3 regions of the Pseudorhizobium banfieldiae genome follow, and region 2 is predicted to be linked to each of the others. Evidence: riboswitches for the same ligand, from Rfam matches in the RefSeq annotation. Region 2 holds a riboswitch; each other region holds the start of a gene.
What was found. Region 2 has a riboswitch for thiamine pyrophosphate ahead of thiM (hydroxyethylthiazole kinase). Riboswitches for the same ligand answer to the same signal wherever they lie in the genome.
Positions count from the first base shown of each region.

Region 1: it holds a riboswitch for thiamine pyrophosphate, as region 2 does, so the genes downstream of both, NT26_RS18710 (ABC transporter permease) here and thiM (hydroxyethylthiazole kinase) in region 2, are expected to answer to the same signal.
Region 3: it holds a riboswitch for thiamine pyrophosphate, as region 2 does, so the genes downstream of both, thiB (thiamine ABC transporter substrate binding subunit) here and thiM (hydroxyethylthiazole kinase) in region 2, are expected to answer to the same signal.

Region 1 covers NZ_FO082820.1:3,875,181-3,882,126, forward strand. Annotated here, with positions in the region: gene NT26_RS18705 (5-methyltetrahydropteroyltriglutamate--homocysteine S-methyltransferase) at 160-1,254, shown strand; TPP riboswitch at 1,392-1,495, shown strand; gene NT26_RS18710 (ABC transporter permease) at 1,630-2,388, shown strand; gene NT26_RS18715 (ABC transporter substrate-binding protein) at 2,407-3,351, shown strand; gene NT26_RS18720 (TRAP transporter large permease subunit) at 3,453-5,219, shown strand; gene NT26_RS18725 (TRAP transporter substrate-binding protein) at 5,231-6,229, shown strand; gene NT26_RS18730 (DUF294 nucleotidyltransferase-like domain-containing protein) at 6,247-6,946, opposite strand, start outside.
Region 2 covers NZ_FO082820.1:3,706,139-3,713,084, forward strand. Annotated here, with positions in the region: gene NT26_RS22475 (hypothetical protein) at 40-243, opposite strand; gene NT26_RS17950 (hypothetical protein) at 253-438, opposite strand; gene NT26_RS17955 (glycoside hydrolase family 13 protein) at 560-2,245, shown strand; TPP riboswitch at 2,354-2,448, shown strand; gene thiM (hydroxyethylthiazole kinase) at 2,487-3,293, shown strand; gene thiE (thiamine phosphate synthase) at 3,290-3,925, shown strand; gene thiD (bifunctional hydroxymethylpyrimidine kinase/phosphomethylpyrimidine kinase) at 3,922-4,719, shown strand; gene NT26_RS17975 (succinyl-CoA:acetate CoA-transferase ScpC) at 4,777-6,270, opposite strand; gene NT26_RS17980 (FdhF/YdeP family oxidoreductase) at 6,492-6,946, opposite strand, start outside.
Region 3 covers NZ_FO082820.1:3,504,607-3,511,552, forward strand. Annotated here, with positions in the region: gene NT26_RS17095 (thiamine diphosphokinase) at 1-292, shown strand, start outside; gene NT26_RS17100 (ABC-F family ATP-binding cassette domain-containing protein) at 296-2,119, shown strand; gene NT26_RS17105 (response regulator) at 2,271-2,720, shown strand; TPP riboswitch at 2,781-2,880, shown strand; gene thiB (thiamine ABC transporter substrate binding subunit) at 2,916-3,920, shown strand; gene thiP (thiamine/thiamine pyrophosphate ABC transporter permease) at 3,927-5,558, shown strand; gene NT26_RS17120 (thiamine ABC transporter ATP-binding protein) at 5,545-6,270, shown strand; gene NT26_RS17125 (M48 family metalloprotease) at 6,490-6,946, shown strand, end outside.

The DNA of each region.
Region 1 (6,946 bases), 170 kb from region 2:
CGCGACATCGCGACTGCGCAAACGGAACAGTCGGACAGGACACGATTTCCTCTCCGGTTCCGGCTCATCCTGTGGTATCGGCAAGGCGGTCGCCACGGAGGATGAGGATCGATCCTTCTGATCCCGTCCGGAATGCGCGACATCAACTGGAGGATCAGCATGCCGACACCACCTTTCCGCGCCGACCATGTCGGCAGTCTTCTTCGCCCGCGCCCGATTGCCGAGGCACGCGCCGCCCGCGCCGATGCGGCGACCCTGCGCGCCATCGAAGACGCGGAGATCCCGAAACTCATCAAGATGCAGGAAGAGGTCGGCCTGAAGGTTGTCACCGACGGTGAAGCGCGTCGCGCCTTCTGGCATTTCGATTTCATGGGCATGCTTGACGGCATGGACATGGAGACCCGCGGAGAGGGCGTGCAGTTCCATGGCACGCAGATCCCGCCGGTGCATCCGGTGATCAACGGCAAGCTCGGCTTCCCGAAGGACCACCCGATGCTCGAACACTTCACCTTCGTGAAAGACCACACCAGTGTCTGCCCGAAGATTTCCATTCCCGGTCCGTCCTGCGTGCATTTCCGCACCGACCCGGCCGACGTCCGTCCTGCCGAATACAAGGATCCCGACGTGCTCTTTGCGGATATCGCCGAGACCTATCGTCAGGCCGTTGCCGCCTATTACGCGGCCGGCTGCCGCTACCTGCAGCTCGACGATATCTTCTTCGCCTATCTCGGGGACCCGAAGCAGCGCGAGCAGCGCAAGGCCATGGGGCAGGATCCCGACTGGTTGATCGACCGCTATGCCTGGATGCTGGAAGAGGCGATCAAGGATCGTCCGTCCGACATGGTCATCGGCATGCACATGTGCCGCGGCAATTTCCGCTCAACCTTTGCTGCCACCGGCGGCTACGACGCAGCGGCCGACGCCATCTTCAACAAGACCAGCGTCGATATCTATTTCATGGAATACGATACCGACCGCGCCGGCGGGCTGGAGCCGCTGAAGCTCCTGCCGAAGGGCAAGAAGCGAATCATGGCTGGTTTCATCACTACGAAGACGGCGGAACTGGAATCGATCGACTGGCTGCGCAAGCAGTTCGAGGCGGCCTCCCAGTACGTGGACATGGATCAGCTGGGAATTGCCCCGCAGTGCGGCTTCGCATCGACCGAGCACGGCAATGCGATCACCGAGGAAGACCAGCGGCGCAAGCTCGAGCTCGTCGTGAAGACCGCCCAGACGATCTGGGGAACAGCGTAAGGCTGTCCGCGAAGGCGGGCCCGACCTTCGAGTGCGGGCCTGCCGACCTCCGTGGCATGGAGGCATAATAAAGTCGGCCCGCCTGAGCGTCGGCTTTGGACCCGGATTGACATGTCCGCATGGTTCATGAAACATGGCGGTATTCCGAGGGGGGCATCGTAACGGTGCTGAGATGGCGGTGAGCCGGACCCTTGAACCTGATCCGGGTCATACCGGCGTAGGAACGGAAACGGCCTTTTCGGCGCCAATTCTCTTCTCCGCTTTGCCTGGATCTCCGTGATTGACGTCGGGAGATCGAACCATGCCATGCACTTCAAGACCTAGCCCTCGGACAAGACGCCCGCCAGCGGCCTCATCCATGCGTTAGGTCGAGCCATGCCACCCCGCCACATGGGGATGGGACTCGTCGGGCTGCTGGTGCTCTGGCAGGCCGGCATATGGCTCTTCCATCCCCCGGCCTATATCCTGCCGCCGCCGGCGGATGTCCTTGCCGCGTTCGTCCGGCAAGGCGGTTTCCTGCTTCGCAACAGCCTGGTCACCATCGCCGAGATCGCGATCGGGCTCGGCTGTGGCGCTGTTCTGGGTGCGCTCGCGGCGCTTGCCGCTGCCGCCTTCCCCCGTGCCGGCCGGCTGATCTGGCCGGCCGTCCTGGTGCTGCAGGGGCTGCCGGTTTTCGTGCTGGCGCCGATTCTTGTGTTGTGGTTCGGATTCGGGATCGCCTCCAAGGCCGTCATGGCGACGATCATCATCTTCTTCCCGGTCGCCTCCGCCTTTGCTGATGGCCTCCGCCGGACCGAACCTGCGATCCTCGATGCCGTTGCGCTGACCCCGGCGACCCATTGGCAGACCCTTCGCTACATCCGCGCGCCCCTGGCTCTGCCGGGCCTGATATCGGGCCTCCGCGTTGCCGCTCCCCTTGCGCCGATCGGCGCCGTGGTCGGCGAATGGGTCGGGGCGTCGGCCGGGCTGGGCTTCGTCATGGTGCAGGCGAATGCCCGCATGCAGACCGACATCGTCTTCGCCGCCATGGTCCTTCTTGCCCTGCTCACCCTTGTGCTGCGGCTTGCGGTCGATGTCGCGACAGCCCGCATCACCCCATGGGCGCCGGAAGTCCACCACACCAATCCAAGATAGTTAGCCGGAGAAACATTCATGAGAATACGTTTTCTTTCCTGGGCCGTCGCTGCCATGCTTGCCTGGCCGGTACCGTCCCACGCCGCCGATCGCCTGACGGTCATGCTGGAGTGGTTCGTCAACCCGGACCACGCCCCCATGATTGTCGCGCAGCAGAAGGGATTGTTCGAAGCGGCAGGCCTTGATGTGGAACTGATCCCGCCTGCCGATCCGTCCTCCGTGCCGCGACTGGTTGCGGCAAGACAGGCGGATGTCGGAGTCCACTATCAGCCGAACCTCTATCTGGACCACGCGGCCGGTCTGCCGCTCGTCCGCTTCGGCACGCTGGTGGAGACGCCGCTGAACACGGTGACGGTGCTCGCGGATGGGCCCATCAAGACGCTTGCGGACCTCAAGGGCAGGAAGATCGGCTTCTCTGTCTCCGGCTTCGAGGATGCCATGCTGAAGCGCATGCTCGCCGCCGAAGGCGTGGCTCTCGACGAGGTGGAACTCGTCAACGTCAACTTCGCGCTGACCTCGTCGCTGCTCGGGGGACAGGTCGACGCGACGGTCGGCGGATTCCGAAACTTCGAACTGACCCAGATCCGGCTCGCTGGAGGCGAGGCGCGCTCGTTCTTTCCCGAGGAGCATGGCGTGCCGGTTTACGACGAGTTGATCTTCATCGCCCACAAGGAGCTCTCCAGCGATGATCGCCTGGGGCGATTCCTCCGGGCGGTGGAGGAGGCCAGCATCTTCCTGACCAATCATCCGGATGAAGCATGGTCGCTGTTCTTCGCGGCATATCCCGATCTCGACGACGAACTCAACCGCCAGGCTTTCCGCGACACCCTTCCGCGCTTTGCCAAGCGTCCGGCTGCGCTGGACAGAGGCCGTTACGAGCGTTTCGGCGCGTTCCTGGCGGAGAGCGGGCTGATCGATAAGGCGCCGGCCGTCGAAGACCTTGCGGTCGAAATCGGCGGATGATTGAAATGGTCTCCGGCTGCAGCGAGAGCAGGCAGGAAGTATCGGTGTCGTCGGGGCCTCATCCCGTCCCCCGGTCGCAGGCCTCCATCCATGCGGCCCGGATGGCGCTGCGCGTCGAGCATGTGCTGTCGGCAGGGGCCGGTCTGCTCCTCGCGCTGCTTCTCCTGCTCGTCCTCGTAACCGTCGGCCTCCGCTATGGTGCCAGGACCGGTTTCGCAGGCACCGAGGAGGCAGCGCTGTGGCTCTTCCTGGCGCTCATCTGTCTCGGCCTGCCGCTCAGCCTGCAGGGGCCATTTTCGCTGAGGCTCGACATCCTGACCCGGCTGCTGCCGCACGAGGGGCGCCGGATTGCTGGCCTTTGCGCCGACGGGACGAGTGCGGCGGCAGGCTGTCTTCTCCTCACGGGCGGTGCCGAGGCTGCAGCGGCGCTCCGTTCCGTTTCGCCCGCTCTCGGCCTCCCGGACCATGTGCGCTTCTGGTTCCTCGCTGCAGGCGGAGCGCTCCTCATTGCAATGCTGCTGCTGGTTCGCATCGGCGAGGGCAGTGGCTTCCTTGGCACCGTGTCCGTGGCTGCGGGTGCAGCACTTGCGCTTCTCCTGCCGCAGGCGGATCTCGGCTCAAGCATGCTGCCAAGCGCCGTTGCCGCACTTGCCGCGGGTGCGGCGCTCCTGCTCGGCGCCCCGCTCGCCCATTGCATGCTGGCCGGGGTAATGGTCGCGATCCCCTCTGGAAGCGGCTTGTCGGAGCCCGCCATCGTCTCCACTGCGGCATCCGGCATGTCGCGCTTCCTGCTGCTCGCCATTCCCTTCTTCCTGCTCTGCGGCGGCATGCTTACGCTTTCCGGAGCCGGAGAGCGCCTCGTGCGACTGGCGCAATCGCTCGTCGGCCACAGGAGGGCCGGTCTGGCGCAGACTGCGCTTCTGACCAGCGTCTTCTTCTCTGGGGCATCCGGCTCTTCGGTCGCGAACGCCGCATTCGGCGCATCCACCTTCCACCCGCATCTCGTCCGTCACGGTTACCCCCCGGAACGCTCCGCGGCGATCATCGCGGCCACCTCTGTGCTCGACAATGTCATCCCGCCCTCGATCGCCTTTCTCTTGCTCGCTGCCGCGACGGATCTTTCGGCCGGACGATTGTTGATAGGCGGCGCCTATGCCGGGCTTCTCATGGCGGCCTGTCTGGCGGTAGCGATCCGTCTCGCGAACGGCGACAGCAACCGAAGCGTCCGGGCAACCGGCGCGGAGCGATCCCGCGCCCTGTTGGCTGCCGTGCCGGCATTGGGACTGGTGGTCGTGGTCCTCGGCGGCATCCGCTTCGGCATCGTCACCCCGACCGAGGCCGCAGCGGTCGCAGCCGGTTATGCGCTGCTGCTCGCGCTTGCAGGCCGGCGCACTGGCGAAGGCCTCGCTTCCGTCTTCCGGCAAGCTGGCGTGGAGGCGGCCGCAATCGGGCTCCTCATTGGGACCGCCGCGCCTTTCGCTTTCCTCCTCGCTGTGGATGGTGTGGCCGGGGCGATCCTCGATCTCACCGGGTCGCTCGCCGGGGCCCCGTGGCAGGTTCTCCTGCTCTGCAATCTCGTCCTGCTAGCCGCCGGTCTCGTCCTCGATACGGGCGCCGCGATCCTTCTTCTCGGCCCGATCCTGCTGCCGGTCGCCGTGGGCGCAGGCATCGACCCCGTCCTGTTCGGGGTGATCGCCGTGGTCAACTTGATGCTGGGAGGCCTGACACCGCCGGTCGGCATGCTCGTCTTCGTGGTCAACGGTACGACAGGTGTTCCCGTGGCGGCCCTTTTCAGGGCGGTCATTCCTTATCTCGTCGCGCTGCTCTGCGCCCTTCTCGTCCTCTGTCTTCTGGCACTGTTTTTCTAAAAGGATATCCGATGATTTCGTTCACGCGCCGCAAGCTTCTCGCCGCAGCCGGTCTGGCTCCCGCCTTCGCATCCCCTGTCTTCCTTCGATCGGCCGCTGCCAGCACACGCGTCATCACGGTCGCCTCACTGCTGGGGGAAGAGAAGCCCGAAACCCGTATCTGGCGCTGGATCGCTGAAAGGGCGGAGGAGCGGCTTCCCAGACATTTCCGCTTCCGGATCGTCGCCAATGGCGCTCTGGGCGGCGAGAAGGAGGTCGCGGATGGCGCACTTCTCGGCTCTATCCAGGCGAGCCTCTGCACCGTCTCGACCCTCACCGCATGGGTGCCGGAGTTGCAGATACTCGACTTGCCGTTCCTATACAGTGACGCCGCTCACCTGCGCCGCGTCGTCAGGAGCGACGTCGGCAGCGATCTCGTCCGCCGGCTCGCGAGCCACGGATTCGTGGCCAGCGGCTTCATCGACTATGGCGCCCGTCACCTGCTCGCCAAGGAGCCGATCACGCTGCCGGAGCAGATGCAGGGCAAGACGATGCGGGTGATCCAGAGCCGCCTCCACACGAGCCTCTGGAGCCGCTTCGGTGCGATCCCCGTCGGCATCCCGATCACCGAGACCTACAACGCCCTCTCCACCGGCGTTGCCGAGGCTATGGACCTGACCATTTCCGCCTATGCAGGCCTGAAGCTGCATGAGGTCGTTCCCTACCTGACCCGGACGGCGCATATCCGCTCCGCAGGGGTGATCTTCTACGCGGCGAACTTCTGGGATCGCCTCGAGGAAGAGGAGCAGCGGGTGCTTGCGGAAATATCCGCAGAGGCGAGCGAAGTTTTCAATGGCTGGATGGCGGCAGACGAAAAGGCCTCACTCGACCTAGCTGTCTCGCAGGGAACGCAGGTGCTCCAGCCTGAACGACCGGAGGATTGGCGGAAGACTGCCGAAGCCGTCTGGCAGGAGTTCAGCGGCGTGGTCGGCGGCCGCGAGGTCATCGACAGCGTCCTCAAGCTCGCCTGAGCGGCACAGTCGACCACTCAAGGCACCTGCAGGAGGTCCCGCACGACATTGCGAACAAGGGCGACATGCTGGAGCGCATCGCGCAGCCGGTCCATGTCCCGCTGGCTGAGCCTGGAAACGTCCACCGTGCCTCCTGGCTTCAGCCCGGCCTCGATATCGGCGATCTGTTGGGTCAGGATCAGGCGCATCAGGAAGCCGTGCATGTCGGCAAGCAAGGCCGCATCGGCCTGCGAGCGCCCGGCGACCGCCGCGGCCTGCCGCAGGCGTTCCGGAGTGGTATGGGCGAAGGTGCCGTGACGCAGGGCGACGACGCGTGCACCGGAGACGAGCGGCAGAAGGGCGCCGTTCTTGAGGTCGACGCGCCCACCATTGTCCTTTCGGATGCGGCCGAACATGCCGAGCTGGCTGTAGCGTGCCGCGGCGTCCTCGCCGAGCATCCGCAGCAGGTCGGGCGAGTGCCGTGCGACATGGGCGGACTCCAGACGAAGACTGTCCGCCAACCGGGTTGCCTTCGCCGACGAGACATAGGCAGGCGCAAGATCAAAGAAGATGTCGACATTCGCCAGGCCCTGCCGCGAGGGTTCGCTCGCCCAGATCCGAGCCTGCCGAAGCCAGTCCGCATGGGTACGGCGCCACGGACGGTTCTTCGCCATCACGCCGCCGCGACAGTAGTGGACACCGGCGCGGTCGAGGATCTCGTTGACACGGGTGGAAAAG
Region 2 (6,946 bases):
ACCGGCACCGATCCGTGGTGCCGGTTGTCCCCATGTCGTCTAGTGGCTGCCGCCGCCTTTACGTACTGAGTCATGGGTATGATGGCTGTCATGTTCGCCACCTCCGCCCGACACCTTGCTGCGGGAACGATTGTCTGGATCAGCCGGCGGCTTCTTCAAGTCGAGTGGCGCCTTGGCGTTTTCGTGCGAGGAGCCGGGTCCTCCTTGCCGGATGCTGGCCGGCGTCTTCTGCGATGTAGACATGCAACGCTCCTAACGGTCCTGCTGGTAACCCTGATGCGTGGTGTTCACCTTGCTGTTGCCTTGTTGACCCTGCTTGTCGAAATTCTTTTCGCGCGGGTCGACGGGGCTGCCCTTGGAAAGGCTGGCGGCGGAACGCTCGCCGGTGCCTTTGTCGCTGCGGTTCTCGTCAGGGACGGGTGGGAGTTTGCTGTTCATGACGACCTCCTGTGTAAGTAAGTCGTTTGGCTAACAGACAGGATGGCTCAATGTTCCGGCAAACGGGAACCGGCCCGCCAATCCTGCGTTGCGGATCGTGATGTCGATATCGGAGCCGCCCATGAAAGAGCTTGTCAACAAGCCAAAGTCCCTCTCGATCATCGAGCGAAAATGGTGGCACGCGGCAACCGTTTACCAGATCTATCCGCGCAGCTTCTGCGACAGCAACGGCGATGGGATTGGCGACCTTCCCGGCATCATCGGTCGGCTGGACTATCTACAGTCCCTTGGCGTCACGGTTTTGTGGCTGTCGCCCATCTACAAGTCGCCGATGGACGACAACGGCTACGACATATCCGATTATCAGAACATCGCTGATGAATTCGGTACCCTCGCTGATTTCGACAAATTGGTCGCCGAGGCGCGCCAGCGCGGCATCGGGATCCTTCTGGATCTGGTGGTCAATCATACCTCCGACGAACACCCATGGTTCGTCGAGTCCCGCAGTTCGCGCGAAAGCCGCCTGCGCAATTTCTATATATGGCGGCCGCCGTCGGCCGATGGCGGGCCTCCCAGTGATCTGACCTCGTCCTTCGGAGGTTCAGCCTGGACGCTCGATCCCGGCACCGGCGAATATTACCTTCACCTGTTTTCGAAGCGGCAGCCGGACCTCAACTGGAAGAACCCGGAGGTCAGATCCGAAATCTACCGCATGATGAACTGGTGGCTTGATCGAGGTATTGCCGGTTTTCGGATGGACGTGATCGACCTGATCGGCAAGGAGGTCGATGCCGGCATCACCGCAGACGGCCCGCACCTCCATGATTACCTGCAGGAAATGAACCGCGAGACATTCGGAGAGTGGGACGTTTTGACAGTCGGCGAGGCCTGGAGCGCGACGCCCGATTCCGCCCTGCTCTACTCAGGGCGGGACCGCAGGGAACTCTCCATGGTCTTCCAGTTCGAACACGTCACCCAGAGTTGGGACGAGACCCACGGCAAGTGGCGACCAAAGCCCGTCGATCTGGTGAAGCTGAAGGCCGTCCTGGGCAAGTGGCAACATGCTTTGGCAGAAGACGGTTGGAACTCCCTGTTCTGGGGCAATCATGACCTGCCGCGCGCCGTGTCACGATATGGGGATGCCTCGGGATATCATGTTGAATCGGCCAAGATGCTGGCGACCGTGCTGCACCTGATGAAGGGCACGCCGTTCATCTATCAGGGGGAAGAGATCGGCATGACGAACGTCTCCTTCACGTCCCTCGACCAATACAAGGACATCGAAACCCTCAACATACACCGTCTGCACGTCGAGGCCGGCCTTTCGACAGAGGACTTCATCCGCGGTGCCAATGAGAGCGGCCGCGACAATGCGCGAACGCCCATGCAGTGGAGCGCCGATCCCCACGGCGGTTTCACGACCGGCTCCCCGTGGATTGAGGTTAATCCCAACTACGCGACGCTGAATGCAGCCAGCCAGGTATCCGACGATCGATCGATCTGGGCGCATTACCGGGAACTCGTTTCGCTTCGCAAGCAGCATCCCGTCATTGTCTATGGTCGCTATCAGGCTTGGCTGGATCACCATCCCGACGTCTTCGTTTACACGCGCGCGCTGGACGAAGAGGAACTGCTGGTGATCGCCAATTTCACCCCACGCACGATTACGATCGAACTTCCGGATGAACTCCATCGGCGCGGTCGCCCCTTGATCAGCAATTACTCCCCGGTGGAGGAGGTCGGGGAGACCCTCGGCCTCGCGCCTTACGAAGCTTTCGCGCTGCTCTCGTCCCGCCTCGCGCCCTAGGTGCACCGGAGCGACCTCCGCGCGACGCGAGCCAGCATGGGCCGCACCCTGCCCCGTGCAGTTCGGGACGCTTTCGAGAGTGACAACTGGCCCAATTCTTCCTAAGTTGCGAACAGACGGGGGCGTCCGCTGAAGCGGGCTGAGAAGCACCCTTTGAACCTGAACCAGATCATGCTGGCGGAGGGAGTCGCGGGTCGAGATACCGTTGCCTTACCTCGCTGGACGAAGAAAGGCATTTCTCTTGACCGAATTTCCTTCCAGTTGCGGAACATTGCTGGAGGCGCTGCGCGCAAAAAATCCTCTCGTCCAGTGCATCACCAATGATGTCTCGATGAACATTGCCGCGAACGTCCTTCTCGCTGCCGGCGCGTCTCCGGCCATGGTCAGCGCCGAGGAGGAGGCTGCCGAGTTTGCCCGCGTTGCAGCGGCCGTCACGATCAATATCGGCACATTGTGGGCGGCTGACGTCCCAGGCATGAAAGGTGCCGCCGGCGCGGCAAAGGAGACAGGCAAGCCCTGGGTCCTCGATCCCGTGGCCCACTATGCCACGAGCTTTCGTCGCCAAGTTGTAGGCGAACTCCTTGAGCTCCAGCCGACCATCGTCCGGGGAAATGCTTCGGAAATCATGGCACTCGCTGGCCTTGAGAGCAGGGGACAAGGCGTCGACAGCCGTGACAGCAGCCTGGCGGCAGAAACGGCGGCCGTGGATCTTGCCCGACGCTTCGCCTGCGTCTTTGCCGTCACCGGCGAGATCGATCTCGTCACGGATGGACGTCGCCGCGTTTGGATCGAGGGAGGCTCCACGCTCATGCCGAAGGTTACCGCGCTGGGCTGCGCATTGACCTGCCTTACCGGAGCCTTCGCCGCCGTCGCGCCGGGCCGGCCGCTGGAGGCGACCGTCGCCGCCATGACGTTGTTCGCCGTTTGTGGTGAGGATGCCAGCCACCGGGCCGAGGGCCCTGGCTCTTTCCCGCCCCTGTTCCTCGATGCGCTGGCGGCGATCGGCCCGCAGAGGCTGGAATCGGAAGCAAGGATACGAGCGGAATGAAGATTTTTGACCTGTCGCTTTATGTCGTCCTCGATCCCGATCTCTGCCGCTCGGTGGGCATGGTCGAGACTGCGCGCCTTGCCACGGAAGGCGGCGCCACCATGATACAGCTTCGAGACAAGCGCGCCGACCGGACGAGCCTGATCGAGACAGGCAAGGCGCTCAAAGCTGCCCTGGCCGGATACGGAATAGCGCTGATCGTCAATGATGACGTAGAGGCCGCACTCGAGATCGGTGCAGACGGCGTGCATATCGGGCAGGAAGACATGTCGGCAGCTGCGGCGCGGCTTGCCATCGGCGATCAACTGATCCTTGGCCTTTCCGTCGAGACTGCGCAACTAGCGCACGAGGTGGATCCGAGTATCGTCGACTATGTCGGCGTTGGGCCGGTCTTCGCCACCGGGACCAAGCCGGATCACAAGCGACCGATCGGCCTGGAGGGTCTCGGCCATATCATATCCGTCTCACCGGTTCCGGCAGTCGCGATCGGTGGACTGAAGATGGAGCATGCAGCTTCGGTCATGGCCGCTGGAGCCGCCGGCCTTGCGGTCGTCTCCGCCGTCTGCGGCACGCCCGATCCACGCGGTGCCGCCCGTGCCCTGATGCAGGAAATAGTAAAGGCGCGGCCATGATTGCGAACATTCTCTCCATTGCCGGATCCGACCCGTCCGGGGGAGCAGGCATACAGGCCGATTTGAAGACCTTCGCGGCTCGCAGCACCTATGGAATGGCGGTCGTGACCGCCCTCACCGCGCAGAACACGAAAGGCGTCTACGGCGTCCAGGTCATTCCAGCCGGCTTCGTTGCTGATCAGATCCGGGCAGTTTTCGACGACGTCCGCGTCGATGCCGTTAAGATCGGCATGATCGCAAATGCGGAAATCGCCGAGACCGTGGCCGACATCCTGTCCCGGCAGCCCGGTGTGCCGATCGTGCTTGACCCAGTGATGATTGCCAAAGGCGGCGCCTCGCTTCTCGCAGAACAGGCGGTCTCAGCGCTTCGGGATCGCCTCCTGCCGCTTGCCACGTTGCTGACGCCGAATCTCCCCGAAGCAGCCGCCCTTCTGGGAGAGCCAGAGGCGCGGGATCGCCAAACGATGGCTGAACAGGCGGAAGCGCTCAGAGCCCTCGGTGCCCGCGCCGTGCTAGTCAAGGGGGGCCATCTTCCGGAGGATGAAAGTCCCGACGTCCTTGCCGATCCCGCCGGCCTGACATGGCTTGAAGGGCGGCGGTTCCAGACGTCCAATACCCATGGGACAGGATGTACGCTATCCAGCGCGATTGCTGCCGAACTAGGCAAGGGTAATGATGTCGTGGCCGCCGTCCGAACGGCCAAGCTGTACCTCGCATTAGCGATCCATCGTTCCGGGGAACTCGATGTGGGGTCCGGTCATGGACCCGTGCACCATCTCCATGCCACCAGCTGAAGGCGCAGTCGGACGAAGCCTCGGCATCAATTTCTTTGGCAGCGTGACAATAGCCGTCTAGCTCTTGTGCATTGTCCCCGTCGCCTGGGCATGGATGTGCCAGGACAGCGCCTCTTCCAGGAGATGTGGCGTGTGGCCGCCGCGCGCGCAGGCGCGTTCGAAATAGCTCATCAGGGCGTCCCGGAAACTGGGGTGAACGCAGTTCCGGAGGATTTCCCTTGCCCGCTCCCGTGGCGCCAGCTCGCGAAGGTCGGCGAGCCCATTCTCCGTGACGATGATGTCGACGTCATGCTCGGTATGATCGACATGCGGAACCATGGGGACGATCGACGACAGCTTACCGTCCTTGGCGAGCGACTTTGTGACGAAGATCGACAGGAAGGCATTCCGCGCGAAGTCTCCGGATCCGCCGATGCCATTCATCATGTGCGTGCCGTTGACATGCGTCGAGTTGACATTGCCGTATATGTCGAGCTCCAGCGCCGTATTGATGCCGATCACTCCCAGCCGGCGGATGACTTCAGGATGGTTGCTGATCTCCTGCGGCCGGAGCACCAGGTGCTCCTTGTACTTGTGGAAGTCGGCAAAGACCCGCTCCGCGCAGGCAGTCGAAAGGGTGATGGAGGATCCGGAGGCGAAGGCGAGCTTGCCCGCATCGAAAAGATCGAAAGTGCTGTCCTGCAGCACTTCACTGTACATGCGCAGATGATGAAACGGGCCATCGGCGAGACCGGTCAGAACGGAGTTGGCGATTGTGCCGATTCCTGCCTGCAGTGGTTGGAGGGTCAGGTCCAGTCTGCCTTTTTCGACCTCGTCCTCGAAGAAACGAATGAGGTGCGAGGCGATCGCGCTGGTATCGGCATCCTGCGGCTCTATGGTTGACGCGCTGTCCTTTTCGTCAGTGACTACGATCGCGGCGATCTTGTCGGGATCAATCGGCACGAATGGGAACCCAACGCGACTGTCGCAGGTTACGACCGGGATCGGCACACGGGTTGGTCGCTTGCCGGGGAAGTAGATGTCGTGCAGGCCCTCCAGTTCGGCTGGCTGGCTGAGATTGATCTCGACGATGATCTTCTTGGCAAGGACCGCAAAGCTCGCGGAGTTGCCGACCGAGGTCGAAGGAACGATGTTTCCCTCTTCGGTGATGGCAGCAGCCTCGACGATGGCATAATCGATTGGACCAAGCTGGTTGGAGCGCAGGTGCTCCACCGTTTCCGAGAGATGCTGATCGATGAACATCACTTCGCCGCGGTTGATGGCGGTGCGCAGGGTTCGGTCCGCCTGGAAGGGCATGCGGCGGGCAAGCACCTTTGCCTCAGTCAGCATCCGGTCGACATCGTGGCCAAGGGACGCGCCGGTGATCAGCGTAATCTTGAAGGGTTCTGTGCGGGCGCGCGCTGCCATGGCGATGGGAACTGCCTTGGCGTCGCCGGCGCGGGTGAACCCGCTCATGCCGATGATCATCCCGTCCTTGATCAGGGCTGCCGCCTCCTCCGCCGAAACGATCTTGTCAAGGAGCGCGGGGCGACGGATACGGTCGGCAATCATCTTCTCATCCTTCGATGCATCCGGCCATTTATCGAGGGCCGGGCAGCCGTGTCAAAGGCAGGCGACGACCGCCTGTCCAGGCGGCGCACCTTAGTGCCGGGAGATCCTCTGGCATTGACAAGTATCAAAGACCTGCAGCTGATCCTCCGGAGCCACCGAGGGCGCCGGCAAAGCGCGGCGTCCCGAGGCCCCGGAAGGTCAGGCCATCCTGACAACAACAGTCACGGCAGGATTCGAACAGGCACAGCCTTCGCCGCCGGTGTCTGCGAAAACTTCTCGTGATGCGAAAGCGGGATCAGCGGGTTGAGTTCGGGATAGTAGCCGGCAACGCAGCCGTCCGGCAGCTGGAAGGGCAGCACCTTCAGCCCGCCCACCTTGCGTTCCTGGCCATCGTCGACATCGGTTTGCAATTCGACGACCTGACCCTCCTGAAGACCGAGCTTTTCCATCTCCTTCGGATTGATCAGGAGGACATCGCGTGTCCCTTCGATCCCCCTCAGACGATCGCTGTAGCCGTAGATCGTCGTGTTGAACTGGTCGTTGCTGCGCAGCGTCATGAGGCGATAGCGCCCTTCGCGATCTTCGAAGCCCGCAGCCGAAAGGGCTTCGGGCACGGTGAATTCCGCTTTGCCGCTCTTCGTCTTCCAGATCCTTTCGCGTGCGCTATTGCCGCGAT
Region 3 (6,946 bases), 200 kb from region 2:
GGCCGAACGTGGCATTGAAGTCCTTCTGACCTCCGGCGCCGAAGAAGCCGTCCCTCTGCTTCCCGGACGCCGCCTTCTGGATCTGCCGGCAGGCTCGCTGTTCTCTGTCATCGGTTTTTCCGAGCTGGAAGGCCTCGACATCCTCAACGCCCGTTATCCGCTCGAGAACTTCGTCTTGCCCTTCGGCTCGTCGCGGACGATTTCCAATGTGGCAGAGGGTCCGGTGGCCTTCTCGCTCAAGCGCGGGAAGGCGATGATCTTCGCCCGCCCATACGATCTGACAGGAGCCTGAACCGTGGCACCTCCCATCCTCAAACTCGACGACATCTTCCTGAGCTTCGGGGGCACGCCTCTCCTGGCCGGTGCGGGACTGCAGGTGGAGCCGGGCGACCGCATCTGCCTCGTCGGCCGCAACGGATCCGGCAAGTCGACCCTGATGAAGATCGCGGCTGGGTTGGTCGAGCCGCAGTCCGGGGAAGTATTCCGCCATCCGGGTGCCACCATACGATACCTGGAGCAGGCGCCGGATTTTGGGGACCACCGGACGGTACAGGCCTATGCCGAAGCGGGCCTCGGTCCAGGGGACGATCCCTATCGCGTCACCTACCTCCTGGAGCATCTCGGCCTGAGCGGCGAAGAGGATCCGAACCGACTGTCGGGAGGCGAGGCCCGGCGGGCGGCGCTCGCCCGCGTCATGGCGCCAGAACCAGACATCCTGATGCTGGACGAGCCGACCAACCATCTCGACCTGCCGACGATCGAATGGCTGGAGGAGGAACTGAGGAAGACGCGGAGCGCTCTCGTCCTCATCTCACACGACCGGCGCTTCCTAGAGAAGGTATCGACGGCGACGGTTTGGCTCGATCGCGGCACGTCGCGACGTCTCGATCGCGGATTTTCGTATTTCGAGGCTTGGAGGGACGAGGTACTGGCGGCGGAGGAACTGGAGCAGCACAAGCTGGGCAAGGCGATCGAGCGCGAGGAGCACTGGCTGCGCTACGGCGTGACGGCCCGGCGCAAGCGCAACATGCGCCGGCTGGGGGAACTGCAGACGATGCGTGCCGCCTATCGCGGTCACAAAGGCCCGCAAGGGTCAGTCCAGGCGGCGGCATCGGAAGGTCGGGAATCCGGAAAGCTGGTGATCGAGGCAGAAGCGATCACCAAGAGTTATGGACACCGGCTTATCGTCGCGCCCTTCTCCATCCGCGTACACCGCGGCGACAGGATAGGCCTTGTGGGACCCAACGGTGCCGGAAAGACGACGCTGTTGAAGATGCTGACGGGGCAGCTCGATCCGGATTCGGGAACGGTGCGGCTCGGGACAAATCTCGAAATCGCCACGCTGGACCAGAAGCGGGAGGACCTCGATCCCGAGGACACGCTTTCCCACTACCTCACCGACGGACGCGGCGAAACGCTTCTCGTCAATGGCGAGCAGCGTCACGTCGCGGGCTACATGAAGGATTTCCTGTTCCAGCCCGAGCAGATCCGCACGCCGATCAAGAACCTTTCCGGCGGCGAGCGGGCACGGCTGATCCTGGCGCGGATCATGGCCAGGCCCTCCAACCTGCTGATCCTCGATGAGCCGACCAACGATCTCGACATCGAGACACTGGATCTGCTGCAGGAGATCGTCGCCGGCTACAACGGCACTGTCATTCTGGTCAGCCACGACCGCGACTTCCTCGACCGGACGGTCACCTCGACCATAGCACCCGCCGATCCGGAAACGCCGGACGGGCGCTGGATCGAATATGCAGGCGGGTACTCCGACATGCTGGCACAACGCCGCGGCGTCCAGGAGGAAAGGCGGCGTTCCGAACGCCAGGCAAGGGAGAGGACGGAGACGTCGGCGCCGGCCGCTGAGGCGCCGAAAAACCGCGGCAAGCTGTCCTTCAAGCAGAAGTTCGCGCTGGAGAACCTGCCGAAGGACATCGCCAAGGCCGAGGCCGAGATTTCCGCCCGGGAGAAGCGAATGGCGGATCCCTACCTTTTCACGAGAGATCCGGCAGGCTTCACCGCCCTGGCTTCTGAACTGGAGGCGCTACGCAAGCAGCTCGCAGAGATGGAAGAGGAATGGCTCGAGCTTGAAATGCTGCGCGAGGAGTTGGAGGGGTGACGTTAACCATCTGTTATCCATGAAACGCACTTGAAACCCGTCAACCTGTCACATTGCGGAACAATGACGGCAGGTGGTCGTTCGGGTGGCAGTATCGATGCGGCACGGCCGGGATCGGTACGAAGCGGCACCGAACCATCAGGAGCATCCGATGCTGACAAGTGTAACGAGTGGTTGGCAGACCCCGGTCTCTGAGGAACATCGCGTCCTGATCGTGGAAGACGAGTTTCTCATCGCCTTGGACGTGGCCGATACGGTCGAAGCCATGGGCTTGAAGGTCGCAGGCCTCGCCAATGGCCGCAACCCCGCCCTGGCACTCGCCCAGTCGGCAGACATTGCCCTTGTCGATGTCAATCTGGCTGACGGCAAGACTGGACCGTCGATCGGCCGCGAACTCGCCGAGAAATATGGCGTTGCGGTCATCTTCATGACTGCCAATCCTGAAGAGATCGAAGCCGGAAGCTATGGGCCGCTCGGGGTGCTGACGAAGCCGGTAATGCCGCATGTGATCGAGCAGACGATCGGCTATATCCTTGCAGGCCGAACGGGAGGTTATGCCGAACTCCCCCGCGAGCTTCGCGTCCTTCAAAGCGCCCACTAACGCCCAGTGAGCAACCATGGGCGGCGCTTGCCAAGCGCCGGATCGATCGCTACATCTCTGACCGATCTAACGGGGTGCCACTTTGTGGCTGAGAGGCTTTCGCCAACCCGCAGAACCTGATCCGGTTCACACCGGCGGAGGGATTAGAACGGCGTCCATCAGCCCCTCGTCCTTTCTGCCAAAGAGGAGGCATCGATGCGGCTCTCGGCACTTTCGCTTTTCATTGCGGCGATGATCGCTTCAACCTCGGCAGTCGCCGAGGAGCGCAGCCTGACCGTCTACACCTATGAAAGCTTCACCGCCGAATGGGGCCCGGGGCCAAGGGTCAAGGAAGAGTTCGAGAAATCCTGCACCTGCCGCGTCAACTTCGTGGCGGTCGCGGATGGCGTCGCACTTCTTTCGCGGTTGAAGCTCGAAGGCGAGAATAACGAGGCTGACATCGTTCTCGGTCTCGACACCAATCTTGCCGATGAAGCCAAGGCCACTGGCCTGTTCGAAAGGCATGGACTGGATACAAGTCCCATCAGCGTGCCGGGCGGGTACGGGGACGACGTCTTCATCCCCTACGATTACGGACACTTCGCCGTCATATACGACACCCAATCGATCGCCGCCCCGCCGGCCAGCCTGAAGGAGCTGGTTGAGGGCGACCCTTCCGAAAAGATCGTCATCCAGGATCCGAGAACCTCCACCCCAGGCCTCGGTCTGCTTTTGTGGATGAAGTCGGTTTACGGCGAGGAGGCCGAGGCGGCATGGGCAAAGCTTCGTCGACGCATCCTGACGGTCACGCCGGGCTGGTCTGAGGCCTATGGATTGTTCACCAAGGGAGAGGTCCCGATGGTTCTCTCCTATACCACCTCCCCTGCCTATCACATGGTGGCCGAGGACATTGATCGGTACCAGGCAGTGCCCTTCTCGGAAGGCCACTATATCCAGATCGAGGTCGCAGGTCTGTTGCGGACATCGGAGGATAAGGACCTGGCGCGCCAGTTTCTCGAATTCATGATGTCGCCGGCCTTCCAGAACATCGTACCGACCACCAACTGGATGATGCCCGCCGGCAAGACGAGCGAGCCCTTGCCGGAAGCGTTCGACCGCCTCGTCCAGCCGGAAAAGACCTTCCTCATGGACTCCGCGCACGTGGCGAGAAACCGGCAGGCCTGGATCGATGAGTGGCTGGCGGCGATGAGCGGACGCTAAAGCTCGATGCTGACGAGGCGGGAGCAGCAAACTGCAATCGGTGGAGGTATCGCCACCTTCGCAAGCGTCGCTGCCTTCATCAGTCTTGCCACCTATTCCCTCCTTGCCGCGGCGCCGGACGCTGGCGGCGAGGCACTCTGTACAGATTACACGGCGCGCGTGCTGCGTTTCACGCTTCTTCAGGCAGGGCTCTCCACTTTGCTGTCTATCGGCCTGGCGATTCCGGTCGCATTGGCGCTGGCTCGGCGGCCGCAACTTCCGGGCAGGCTCTGGATCCTGCGGCTGATGGCGCTGCCGATGGGTCTGCCCGCACTCGTCGCTGCCCTTGGCCTCATTACGATCTGGGGGAGGCAAGGACTGGTCAATTCGCTTCTCCTGCGCGGCGGTCTCGACGAGCCGGTCAGCATCTACGGTCTTGGCGGCATCCTGCTCGCACACGTCTTCTTCAACCTGCCTCTCGCATGCCGCCTGATGGTGGCCTCGCTCGATCGGCTGCCGGGCGAATACTGGATGCTGGCCGCACAGCTGGGCATGCGGCCTGGCGCCATCTTCCGGTTCGTCGAATGGCCTGTCCTTTTGCGGGTCCTGCCAGGCGTCGCGGGCCTGATCGTCATGCTTTGCGCAACCAGCTTCACGCTCGTTCTGGTACTGGGCGGAGGTCCGGCTGCCACAACGCTTGAAGTTGCGATCTACCAGTCACTGCGCTTCAATTTTGATCCTGCCCGTGCAGTTGGACTGTCACTGCTGCAGATCGGGCTGACGGCCATGCTCCTGATCATCCTGTCCCGGCTGCCTGTGACCGACGACCGATCGCCGAGCAGCGGCCACCGCGTTAGGCGATTCGACGGCAAAGGAGCCGCGGCGCGGGTATGGGACACTCTGGTCATCGCCGTCGCCACAGCTTTCATCCTGATGCCGCTGCTCGCCGTTCTCCGGGCGGGAATCCAGGCAGACCTCCCGCGCCTCGTGGCGAGCGACGCGTTCCAGCGGGCGCTGGCAACGAGCACGCTGATTGCACTGGCTTCAGGCCTGCTGGCGGTGATGGCATCGGTCACGCTCATCGATGCGCGCCTGGCGATTGCCGACCGGAAGAACCCTGGCGTCCTGCTGCGGGGTTTCTCTGCCATTCTGGATGCCACTTCCTTTCTTGTTCTCCTAGTCCCCCCGGTCGTGCTTGGGACGGGCTGGTTCCTGCTTCTGAGGCTTTCAGGCTCGGCATCGCTATGGGTTGGTTGGATCGTCGTTGCAATCAACGCGCTGATGGCAATCCCCTTCGTCATCAGGGTGTTAGAGCCGGCAATGAAGGAGAACCGCGACCGCTCCGGACGACTCACGGCGAGTCTAGGGATCGGCGGCTGGACGCGCTTCTGGCGCATCGACCGACCGGTTCTGACGCGGCCGGCGCTCCTCGCATTCTCCTTTGCAATGTCGCTCTCCCTTGGAGATCTGGGCGCCGTTGCGCTCTTCGCCTCCAGCGACTTCGTAACCCTGCCCTGGCTCCTCTACAGCAGCCTTTCCAGCTATCGTACGCAGGATGCCGATGGCTTGGCGCTTCTCCTTGCCGCGGCATGCCTTCTGCTTACGATCATCGGCACTTCGGGCTGGCGAATGAACGGAACACATCATGCCCGTCGATGACGATCCGCCGGAAATCCGCCTGGACCGCGTTGATCTGACGCTGGGAAGCACACGCTTCCACCTGGACTGCGACATTCCACCCGGAACGATCACAGCGGTTGCCGGACCGTCCGGCGCAGGCAAGTCCACCCTTCTGAACCTGGTCGCGGGCTTCGAGGTCCCCGACAGTGGTCGCGTCCTCTTTAACGGCCAGGATCTGACGTTCCGGCATCCATCGGAACGACCCGTGTCGCTGATCTTCCAGAACAACAATCTCTTCGGGCATCTTGACGTCTTCACCAACGTGGCGCTCGGGATCAATCCGTCCCTTCGCAGACTGACCGTAGGGGAGAGACAGGCCGTCGTCTCTGCACTCGATCGTGTCGCTCTCGGAAGAATGGAGCGCCGGCTGCCACCGACGCTTTCCGGAGGCGAGCAGCAACGCGTGGCGTTCGCCCGCGCTCTTGTTCGCGAGAAACCGGTCCTGCTAATGGATGAACCCTTCGCAGCGCTTGATCCGGGGCTGCGGCAGACCATGGCAAATCTTCTATCGGAACTGCACCGAGAAACGAAAAGCACGGTCATCCTGGTAACGCACGACCGGGATGAGCTGCGACGCCTTGCGAGCCATGTGATCTTCATGGAGGGCGGGAATGTGCTCGTGAACGCTCCAGTAGAAGATTTCCTCCGGCGATGCGACATCCCCGCCGTCGTTCAATTCCTCGCCAGCTGAAGCCTGTGCCACAATTTGGTCGTGGCACGGTGGCATCGCAGCAACAGCGTCTTTCTGCTTTGGCCGCCACAGGCGATCTGAACAAGAAGCACTATATTGGCTGAAGGAAAATCGCTAAGCCGGCGACAGGAGCGGCCGGTCTTGTTTACGGTGGGGCATACCCGATGGATGATCGGGAAGCGGGTCTGGATAATGACGAAGCCGAAATTGCTGACGATGATGCGTGAAGGGACGACACCCCGCCGAGCCGGTACTGCGCGTGCGGCAAGGCATCTCGCTCTTCTGCTCGCAGGGGCTACCGCGCTCTCCGGCTGCCAGTCAATTCTCGACCAGGCTTACCAGCCGAATGTCGCCCCCTCCGATAACCCGCAGATCGTCGACGAGGTCCAGAAGAACGACCCGCGGGCGCAGATGGGTGCGCGGGAACATCCACGGATCGTCGCGAGCTATGGCGGAGAATATCACGACGCCAAGACGGAGAAGCTCGTCGCCCGTATTGCCGGAGCGCTGACTGCCGTCTCGGAGAACCCCTCGCAGTCCTATCGCATCACCATCCTGAACTCGCCGGCGATCAATGCGTTCGCCCTCCCGGGCGGCTATCTTTACGTGACGCGCGGACTGCTCGCACTCGCCAATGATGCCTCGGAAGTGGCGGCCGTTCTTTCTCACGAGATGG